DNA from 3 places in the Streptomyces sp. NPDC054842 genome. Region 1 is predicted to be linked to each of the others. Evidence: riboswitches for the same ligand, from Rfam matches in the RefSeq annotation. Region 1 holds a riboswitch; each other region holds the start of a gene.
What was found. Region 1 has a riboswitch for cyclic di-AMP ahead of ACWGIS_RS11485 (peptidoglycan DD-metalloendopeptidase family protein). Riboswitches for the same ligand answer to the same signal wherever they lie in the genome.
Positions count from the first base shown of each region.

Region 2: it holds a riboswitch for cyclic di-AMP, as region 1 does, so the genes downstream of both, ACWGIS_RS19335 (M23 family metallopeptidase) here and ACWGIS_RS11485 (peptidoglycan DD-metalloendopeptidase family protein) in region 1, are expected to answer to the same signal.
Region 3: it holds a riboswitch for cyclic di-AMP, as region 1 does, so the genes downstream of both, ACWGIS_RS04200 (hypothetical protein) here and ACWGIS_RS11485 (peptidoglycan DD-metalloendopeptidase family protein) in region 1, are expected to answer to the same signal.

Region 1 covers NZ_JBSGZN010000011.1:134,267-137,533, reverse strand. The annotation lists gene ACWGIS_RS11490 (SGNH/GDSL hydrolase family protein) at 1-573, opposite strand, end outside; gene ACWGIS_RS11485 (peptidoglycan DD-metalloendopeptidase family protein) at 880-1,755, opposite strand; cyclic di-AMP (ydaO/yuaA leader) riboswitch at 1,758-1,916, opposite strand; gene ACWGIS_RS11480 (heavy metal translocating P-type ATPase) at 2,297-3,267, opposite strand, start outside.
Region 2 covers NZ_JBSGZN010000023.1:8,005-11,271, forward strand. The annotation lists gene ACWGIS_RS19330 (GntR family transcriptional regulator) at 240-935, opposite strand; gene ACWGIS_RS19335 (M23 family metallopeptidase) at 1,121-1,885, opposite strand; cyclic di-AMP (ydaO/yuaA leader) riboswitch at 1,898-2,060, opposite strand; gene ACWGIS_RS19340 (M16 family metallopeptidase) at 2,337-3,267, opposite strand, start outside.
Region 3 covers NZ_JBSGZN010000003.1:238,810-242,076, forward strand. The annotation lists gene ACWGIS_RS04195 (hypothetical protein) at 151-627, shown strand; gene ACWGIS_RS04200 (hypothetical protein) at 1,135-1,395, opposite strand; cyclic di-AMP (ydaO/yuaA leader) riboswitch at 1,403-1,574, opposite strand; gene ACWGIS_RS04205 (hypothetical protein) at 2,963-3,267, shown strand, end outside.

The DNA.
Region 1 (3,267 bases):
GCCGAGGACCTGTCCGGCCCGCAGGGCGACGCGGGTGTGCCCCTCGGGGGAGAGGTGGAGCCGGTCGCCGTCCCAGGCCCGCCGGTCCTGCACGGTCCTGAGGGACCACAGGTCGAGCACCGGGCAGCCGTAGCGGTCGGCGATGGCGCGTACGTGTCCGTTGTACGTCGCGATCTTGCCGCGCAGGTGCTTGAGCACGGGCACGCCGCGGGTGTCGAACCCGGTGGTCACCATGACGGTGCCGACGGCCGAGGTGAGGTCGGCGACGGCCCGTTCGAAGCGCTCGGCGACCTCGTCGGGATCGGTGCCGGGCCGGATGATGTCGTTGCCGCCCGCGCAGAAGGAGACGAGGTCGGGTTCCAGCGCCTTGGCCTGCGGAAGCTGGTCCGCCACGATCTGGTCGAGCAGTTTGCCGCGTACGGCGAGGTTGGTGTAGCCGAAGTCGCCCTCGGGCCGTCGGTCCGCGAGCAGTACGGCGAACCGGTCGGCCCAGCCGACGAAGGCCCCGTCCGGACCGGGATCGCCGACGCCCTCGGTGAAGCTGTCCCCCACCGCCACGTACGACCCGATCACTGATCTGTTGTCACTCTTCGAATCGTCTGCCACATCGGCCCATGATTCACCTTTTGATGTGAGCTACGCGACCGTAGGAAAGGGTTGACGGGCGGTGAGATAAGCCACTCGTCAAGTGTTGGTCAATCCCGGAATAAGGCGGTGTGCGAGGGCGGTTGACGAGCCTCAACGCCTGCGGTCCGCCGTCCTCGGTAGGTGCTCCCCGGACGTCCACGCGTGCACTGCGAGCGACGTGCCGCCGGCCCGGTACGACAGAGGCCGGACCCCCGTGATCGGGGTCCGGCCTCCCGCGTGCGGGTGCGGGTGTCAGCCGACGGAGACGCCGTGCGCGCGCAGGTACGCGAGCGGGTCCACGTCCGAGCCGTAGTCCGGCGTGGTGCGGATCTCGAAGTGCAGGTGCGGTCCGGTGACGTTGCCGGTCGCGCCGGACAGGCCGATCTGCTGGCCGCCGGTCACCGTCTGCCCGGCCGAGACCGACAGCGAGGACAGGTGGGCGTACTGGGAGTACTGGCCGTCGGCCTGCCGGATGACGACCTGGTTGCCGTACGCGCCGCCCCAGCCGGCCGAGACGACGGTGCCCGGTCCGACGGCCTTGAGGGTGGTGCCGGTCGGGACGACGAAGTCGACGCCGGTGTGGTAGCCGCTCGACCACATGCTGCCCGCGGTCTTGTACGAGGTGCCGACGGTCGCGCCCTCGACCGGCAGGGTGTAGCCGGAGCTGCTGGTCGCGGCGGCCGGGGCGGCCTTCGTCCTGGCCGTCTGGGTGGTCTTGCCGGACGGCTTGGCCGCGGTGGACGGCTTGGCGGGGGCGGACGCGGCCTTGCCGCCGAGCGTCAGCTTCAGACCCGGGTGGATCAGCGCGGGGTTGCCGCCGATGGCCTTGCGGTTGTCCTGGTAGAGCTTCTTCCAGCCGCCGCTGACGTCCTGGTCGTCGGCGATCTTCGCGAGGGAGTCGCCGGCCTTGACCGCGTAGGTCTTGGCCGCGGCCTTCTGGGCGGCGACGGGCGCGGCGGCGACGGTCTTCTCCGTGGCGGCGGAGGCGGCGGCCGCCGGAGTGGCGGCGTGGGCGCCGGCGGCTCCCAGCAGGGGCAGCGCGAGTGCGGCGCCACCGGTGCCGGCGACGGCTATCGAGCGGGTGATGCGCAGGGACTTGGGACGGCGGTGCTTACCCTTCGCGGGCATGGTGATTTCCTCTCCGGCGCCTGCGAGGTGAGCTGTCGGGTGCGAGCTGGAGATGCCCGGCCGCGTTGCGCGCGGCTTAACCCCTAGCCCGTTCCGGAGACCGGAACAGGCGTCGTACCTGTGGGTCCCCCGCTCCTGCCGTGGACGGGTGAGTGTGCGGGTTCCGGGCGGCGGCAGGATTGGGCGTCCGTCCGGAGTGAGGGTGAACGTAAGCGACATGAGAGGGCCTGGACAAGCTTGTGTGGTTCCTGTGCACACCCATTTCTTGATCCATGTCCCTATTGCCGGTGACTGTCCGTCGACGGGTGATCTTTCCGTAGCCGAAATCCCCTGTCGGCCCCGGGGATTTGGCGGACGGCGTCGGCGACGCACCGTCACCGGTATGACCCTGCTCACGCGGTTGGACGCCAGCACGCCCTAAATCACTGCCAGTTGGCCTCAAAGCAATAAATAGGACAGAACGGCCACTTGCGACACGAGGGGATATCCGTCGCAAGTGGCCGCTCCGTCCCGTCCGTGGCCGGGGTTCGCGGGCGCGGGGTCAGCCGAGGGGCCGGAAGCCGCGCAGCCGCAGGGAGTTGCCGACCACGAAGACCGAGGAGAAGGCCATGGCGGCTCCGGCGATCATCGGGTTGAGCAGTCCCGCCGCGGCGAGCGGCAGGGCGGCCACGTTGTAGGCGAAGGCCCAGAACAGGTTCGACCTGATGGTGCCCAGGGTCCTGCGGGACAGCCGGATCGCGTCGGCGGCGGCGCGCAGGTCGCCGCGTACGAGGGTGAGGTCGCCGGCCTCGATGGCCGCGTCGGTGCCGGTGCCCATGGCCAGGCCCAGGTCGGCCCGGGCGAGCGCGGCGGCGTCGTTGACACCGTCGCCGACCATCGCGACGCTGCGTCCCTCGGCCTGGAGCCGCTCCACGACGGCGACCTTGTCCTCCGGCATGACCTCGGCGATCACCTCGTCGACGCCGACCTCGGCCGCGACGGACTCGGCGACGGCCCGGTTGTCGCCGGTGAGCAGGACCGGGGTGAGGCCGAGGGCACGCAGCCGCCGGACGGCCTCGGCGCTGGTGTCCTTGACGGCGTCGGCGACTTCGAGGACCGCCCGCGCCTCGCCGTCCCAGGCCACGGCGATCGCGGTGCGGCCGGCAGCCTCCGCGGAGGTCCTCGCGCGCTCCAGCTCCGCCGGCAGGCTCATGGACCACTCCTGGAGCAGCCTCGCGCGGCCGACGAGGACGGCGTGACCGTCCACGACGCCCTGCACGCCCAGCCCGGCGACGTTGGCGAAGTCCTCGGGGACCGGCAGGGTGACGCCCCGCTCCGCCGCCCCGGCGGCGACGGCCCGGGCGACGGGGTGCTCCGAGGCGTGCTCCAGGGCGCCCGCCAGCCGCAGCACCTCGGTCTCGCTGGTCGCGGGGGTGGTGTGGACGGCGAGGAGGGTCATCCTGCCGGTGGTGACGGTGCCGGTCTTGTCGAGGAGGATCGTGTCGACCTTGCGCGTGCTCTCCAGGACTTCCG
Region 2 (3,267 bases), on a different contig from region 1:
AAGCCGCGTCGGCCCGGACCGGGCCGACGCGGCTTCGCTGCTTTCCGTGCACCCGCCGGAAGTCCCCCACTCCCGTCCGGGCCTTTTCCGTACACCGCCCCCGGCCTTTTCCGCGCACGGCCCGAACCCGACGTCCGGAGCATGCGGAAAAGGCGCCCCCGTGAATTGGCGGCGCACGGAAAAGAAGGCAGCGGAATTACTTCCCCGCCGCATATCCCTCTTTGTATACGGCGCTTCTGTTAATGCCGCAGGCCCGACGTGTTTACGGGATGTTGCGAAGTCCTCACACGGTCCGCGAGGTCGCCCCGGCCGTGCGCGCGGAAGCGGTGCGAGGAGCCGGCACGCTCGGTGTGCAGCGCGGTGATCGCGCGGGCCCGCTCGCTGTCCCCGCGGGCGACGGCGTCCACGATGCCGCCGTGCTCCGCCCAGGACTCCGCGGGGCTGGCCGGGGCGTCCACCGCGTACATCCAGGCGATCTTGTGCCGCAGCTGGGCGAGCGTCGACGTGAGCGCGGGGCTCCCGGACGCCTGCGCGAGCGTCTCGTGGAACCAGCTCCCCAGGGACCGCAGATCCTCGCTGTGGCCCCTCCTGGCCCGCTCCTGCCCCAGCCTGACCAGCCCCCGCAGCACCTTGAGGTGGGCCTCGGTGCGGCGCTGCGCGGCCCGCGCGGCACCCAGCGGCTCCAGCAGCATCCGCATCTCCAGGAGGTCGGCCGCCTCCTGCTCGGTGGGCTCCGCCACGCACGCGCCCGCGTGCCGCCGCGTGACGACGAAACCCTCGGCCTCCAGGGTGCGCAGCGCCTCGCGCACCGGGACGCGCGAGACGCCGTAGCGGCGGGCGAGCAGTTCCTCCGTGAGCCGGCCGCCGCGCTCGTAGACACCCGCGACGATGTCGTCACGGATCGCCGTGCATACCGAGTGCGCCGGAATGCGCATGAGCGGACCTCCGCCTTAATCCTCGCGAAACGCCGTCGATTGACGTCCGTTCAGTGACTCTATTGCAGCGGGAGTCAATTTCCGACGGCGGACCGGAATCCAGGGATATTTTTTGGACAGACGGCCGTTCGAAACGACGAAGGCCCCGGCTCGACGAGCCGGGGCCTGCTGAAGTCGTACCGGTGTCAGAGGCTGACGCCGTGCGAGCGCAGGTACGAGACGGGGTCGATGTCCGAGCCGTACTCGGCCGTCGTACGGGCCTCGAAGTGGAGGTGGGGCCCGGTGGTGTTGCCGGTCGACCCGGAGAGGGCTATCTGCTGTCCCGGGGTGACCGTCTGCCCCTCGGTGACGCTGATCGACGACAGGTGGCCGTACATGGTGTACGTGCCGTCGTGCATCTTGATGACGACCTGGTTGCCGTAGGCGCCGCCCCAGCCGGTCGTGACGACGGTGCCCGCGCCGACGGCGTGGACCACGGTGCCGGACGCGGCGTGGAAGTCGACGCCGGTGTGGCTGCCGGAGGACCAGAGGGTGCCGCCGGTCTTGTAGCCGGTGGAGACGTAGGAGCCGGAGATCGGCGAGACGAAGGTGTTGAGGCGCTTGCGCTCGGCGGCGCGGGCGGCGCGCGCCTTGGCCGCGCGCTCCTCCTTGACCTCGGCCAGCGCCCGCTGCCGCGCGGCCTCCTCGGCCTTCTTCAGCGCCGCTGCCTCTTCGGCGGCGTGCTGCTGGGCGGCGGCCTGCGCGTCGATCTGCTCGGCGACCGTGTCGCCGATCGTGATGGCCTGGGTGAGTCCGGTCTGCTGGACGGCGGTGTCCGCGGCGAACGCGGGGGCGGCCAGGGTTCCGATGACACCGGTGGTGGTGAGCGCCGCCACGCCGGCCGCACTCTTGGTGGTCCGCGTGATCCGGCTCGGACGACGATGCTTCCCGGTGGCACGGGTGAACGCCATGAAGGGGCTGGTCCTTTCCTTCCCTCTCGCCTACCGGGTTAGCTGACGGGTTCGGAGCAGGAAGGTCTCCTACGGGCCTCCTCCGCGGGGAAGGACGCCCGATTCACCCCAGGGACTGCGATGGGTCCCCGGCTCCCCTGGCTCGCGCCGTACGGGGACTCGGCGATGACTGTCCGGTGCCGCGGACGCGGCGCACTGCCTGACGAACAGCCGGATCGACGCTAAGGGGGCCGTCTTTCGATCGACAAACGGATCGCGGTTTTTGTAGCGCATGCCACAGGGCAGAAGGGCAACCGCCTAGCAATACGGACATATTGAGGACGAAGCCGGGGTAAGCGCGCGCGAAACCCCGGACGGCGGCGGTCAAACGCGAGGACCCCGGCGACCTTTCGGTCACCGGGGCCCGTTCTCCGCACCGCTCTGCCGGGCGGGTACGACTCTCCGCGGGGCTCTACTCGGCCCGCACGACGGTGACTTCACCGATGCCGAGCGCCTTGACGGGCTCCGCGATCTGCGCGGCGTCGCCCACCAGGACCGTCACCAGCCGGTCCACCGGGAAGGCGTTCACGACCGCGGCGGTGGCCTCCACCGTGCCCGTCGCGGCGAGCTGCTGGTAGAGGGTCGCCTGGTAGTCGTCCGGGAGGTGCTGCTCGACCTGGTCCGCGAGCGTGCTCGCGACCGCCGCCGCCGTCTCGAACTTGAGCGGGGCGACCCCCACCAGGTTCTGCACGGCCACATCGCGCTCCGCGTCCGTCAGACCCTCCGCGGCGAGCGTGCGCAGGACCTTCCAGAGGTCGTCCAGGGCGGGACCCGTGTTGGGCGTGTCGACGGAGCCGCTGATGGCGAGCATCGCGGCGCCCGAGCCGTCCGGGGCCGAGCGCAGCACCTGGCCGAACGCCCGCACTCCGTAGGTGTAGCCCTTCTCCTCGCGCAGGACGCGGTCCAGGCGCGAGGTGAGCGTGCCGCCGAGGCAGTAGGTGCCGAGCACCTGGGCGGGCCACACCCGGTCGTGCCGGTCGGCTCCGACGCGGCCGATGAGCAGCTGCGTCTGCACGGCACCCGGGCGGTCGACGACGACCACCCGGCCCCGGTCGTCGGCGGTCACCGGCGGCACCGGGCGCGGCTCGGCCGACGAGCCCGTCCAGGCGCCGAGCGTGTCCGCGAGCAGCGCGTCCAGGTCGACGCCGGTGAGGTCGCCGACGATCACGGCGGTGCCGGTGGCGGGGCGGACGTGCTTCTCGTAGAAGGCGCGGACGGCCGCCGCGTCGATCTTCTGGACCGTCGCCTCGGTGCCCTGCCGCGGTCGCGACATGCGCGAGGTGGCCGGGAACAGCTCCTTGGAGAGCTCCTTGGCGGCACGGCGGGCCGGGTTGGCGGCCTCG
Region 3 (3,267 bases), on a different contig from region 1:
ACTGCTGAGCACGCGGAAGGAGCAGCAAGGCCGTTCTGCTGACGATGCGTGGAAGGCGTCGACATCCGTGCATGATGATCATCCCGCCGCTGGTCGTTCCGCAGCGCGTCACGGCCCAGGACTGGGCGCGTATCCCGAGGAGAGTGGCCAATGGGCCGTAGCAGCGCAGTGCCCGCCGGCCTGCTCGTCCTGCTGCTGACCGCAGGCTGCTCGGGAACCGGCAAGGGCGACGGAGCCGAGCCCGCCCCGCACGGTGCTCAATCAAGCACCGAGTCGAGCAGCGGTTCCGAGACTGACGACCGCCCGAGCGGGACGCCGTCCGCATTCGAACTGCCTGCCGGCGCGAAGGTTCTCGTACCTACGACCCAGGGAACCGGCGACGCCGACCTGCCGGCTTTCAAGCCGGAGACAGACGTCTACACCGTCTACGCGACCTGCACCGGCGGAGGCTCGATGAGCATCGCCCACCGCGATGCCCCGCAGGAGGACGCCACCAGGATTCGCTGCGGCGGGCCGGAAACCATCGGCCAGGTGTACACGGACTCGGTCACCGAGAAGCTGTCCGTCCAGACAAAAGGCGCCGTGAACTGGACGCTGGCCGTGGTGTCGGGCAAGTACGACGTGTAAGCGGGCGCGGGCAGCGGCCCTACAGTCGTGAAAACGAAGAGACCCCCTGGGGCCAGGTGAACAACCTGACCCGAGGGGGTCTGCCTTCATGTGGCGGCGCCAGGATTCGAACCTGGGAAGGCTGAGCCGGCAGATTTACAGAGGGCTCGCCCAACGCTGCCTGATCAGGCCTTTCGTTCTGCGTCACGTCGTTCGGGGGACGCACGGGGGAATCCCCCGTCGCCTCAAGTCGCACAACCGAGCAGCACGGCGGCCTGACCCAGCGAGGTCCGCCCTGCGCATTCTTCGTCCACCACGGCCTTTCACCAGCGCGAACTTCGACCAGTGAGACTGCGCCTCTGAACTGGAAGTCCGCGAGTCAGAGGTATGAAAAAGAGACTCCGGCTTGTGTGCCAGAGTCTCTCCACGCGTCTGCTTGTGTCTCTCACACGGGATCGCCGTGTGGTTGCCCTAGCCGCTCCTGATGGATGCCGGGGGACTAGGTAGAGCCACGGTTGTCCTGAGCGATCAGGACTGGTTGCGGACGTACTTGATGATCATGATGAGGAATCCGGGTAGCGCGAATGCCGCCCCAACTCCCATGACGACGGCCCCGAAGTACGGCAGGTGCCCCATCGTCCGTGCTGTGATTCCGGCGCCCATCCCGGCGATCATCCCCACCAAAAGGATGATCACGGCTTCGAACTTTCGGATCTTCCCATCATTCTCGTTGCTGGCACCGGGGTTGCCGGTACCTGAACCATGCGTGCTTCCATGCGCCGCACTCATCGCAACCTGATCCTTCGTCAGCTGCCTGTGAAGGATGACCTGTCGGATTCGGGCTGGCGAAGTAGCCCGGCCGCTGCTGCGGCTTCACCCCAAGGCCCACCCGGAAAGCTGCTCCGGCGGACCGTCACGCTGGGTCCCCCACTCCTGCCGTCTCCATGTGTGATCGACAGAGCATCAGGGCAGCGGCAGGACTCGGCATCCACCCCGACGGCCGCACCGTTACTGAGGTGGGGGCTTGTCGTTAGCCTGGATCTTGACTCACAAGCGAGCGAAAATCCCAACGGAAATCGCTATCTGTGGGCTTACTCACGCGGCTCTCGTTGAACGCAATAATCATACTAATTCTGGTCGTGTAAACGGATGCTGACGGTCCATGAGTTGGCTTCGTAGGTAACAGCACGTGGATGCGCGTAGAACCTCGCTCGACGGTGCCCTAGCCGCCCTCAACGCGCTTCACCGTGGGGCAGACGTGTACGGCTTCCGGGGCAAAGGTGGCGCGTTGCGTGCACTGGGGGCGCGCATGCGGGCAGACGCGCCCTTGCGCCACGCAAGTTACCTACCAGTTTAGTCCCGCTGGTCAGAAGAGCATTCATCGAAAAGTCTGAAATGAGGGTCCAACGGGATTACCCGTGGGCATCCGCGGCGTATGTAGCTTGCAGTTATCGCGATCATCGTTGCCTCGCTCAGTTCCACAGGCTCCGCAGCTTGCATGGCCGCCTAATGGTCGAACCTTCGAAACGTGTGGCCTCAATGCAAGCAGCTCTCGCTCGGGCTATCAGTGGTTTGCCTCGGCGCTGGCCCCGACAAGTTCTCGGTTTCGCTGGCGGAGTCTGGCGCTTCTGCGTTTACAAGTGGAATGGATCGTGCCTGTTTGTCAGTGGTGGATGCGATGATGGAGGTAGTTGATTGAGAGGAGGAGATAACCATCAGCACACCAGTACGCAAGCCGGCGAAGAAGTTGAAGGCGGGTGACCACCTGAAGTTGTGGAACGGCAAGACAGCAGAAATTCTGTCCATCGAACCAGGAATCAACCAGAATGGCACCAAGTGCCTTATCCTGCGCCTGTACAAGGCGGGAACAATGGTCGTAAAGACCGGACGTATCATGACGATGCACTATCAGACGCAAGGCAAGTAACTCGACTGTGGGTTCGGGCGGGGTGGGCACCCTTTAGGGGCGCCTCCCCCGTTCACCAGCGTGTCCTGGCGCGCGGTCATGGCGGTCGCTGTCCCGCCCGCAGGACAGCGAGGACTGCGGTTGGCAGATTTCAAGACCGTCCCTCGGGCGGTGTCCCAAGTGATCAGTACGAACCCAGGCATGATGTCGTTTAAGCCCTTACACGAGGCCGCCCACCCCTGGTAGGAGCCGGCCGCGAGGACTCTCAGCAGCCTCAGCTATCGTCCGGGCCATTAATTGGGGAGACGGACCAGTAATTTCTCCCGCCCGTCCCGCCACTGGAGGACGTCTGGGGGGAGCAGGGGCGATCCCACCATGCGGATGTTGGCCCCCCGGGCCGAGAACGCCCGTAGCGTTAGCGAGCCCTGGGCGCCTGGGTAGCATTTTGCAGTGGACTGGATATCACCAGTAAGCACTCTGGCGGGAGCCGTGGTTGGCGTGGGGGCGGCGTTGATCGCCGAGCGTCTCCGCTGGCGCCGCGACCAGCAACGGGAGGCTGTGCAGACGCGCAGGGCTGTGTACTCGGAGTTTCTGATGGCGCTGAGCCGCGGACACTCCGACATGCGAAGTATCGTTCTGCGGCCCGACCCTCCGTCCGGCGACGTGCTCTATGGCGAGCTTCATCAAGCCCTCGACGGCGCTGGTATCTGGCGCCTCAGGCAGTGTCTGTCACTCACTGCCTCAGCTGAGATCAT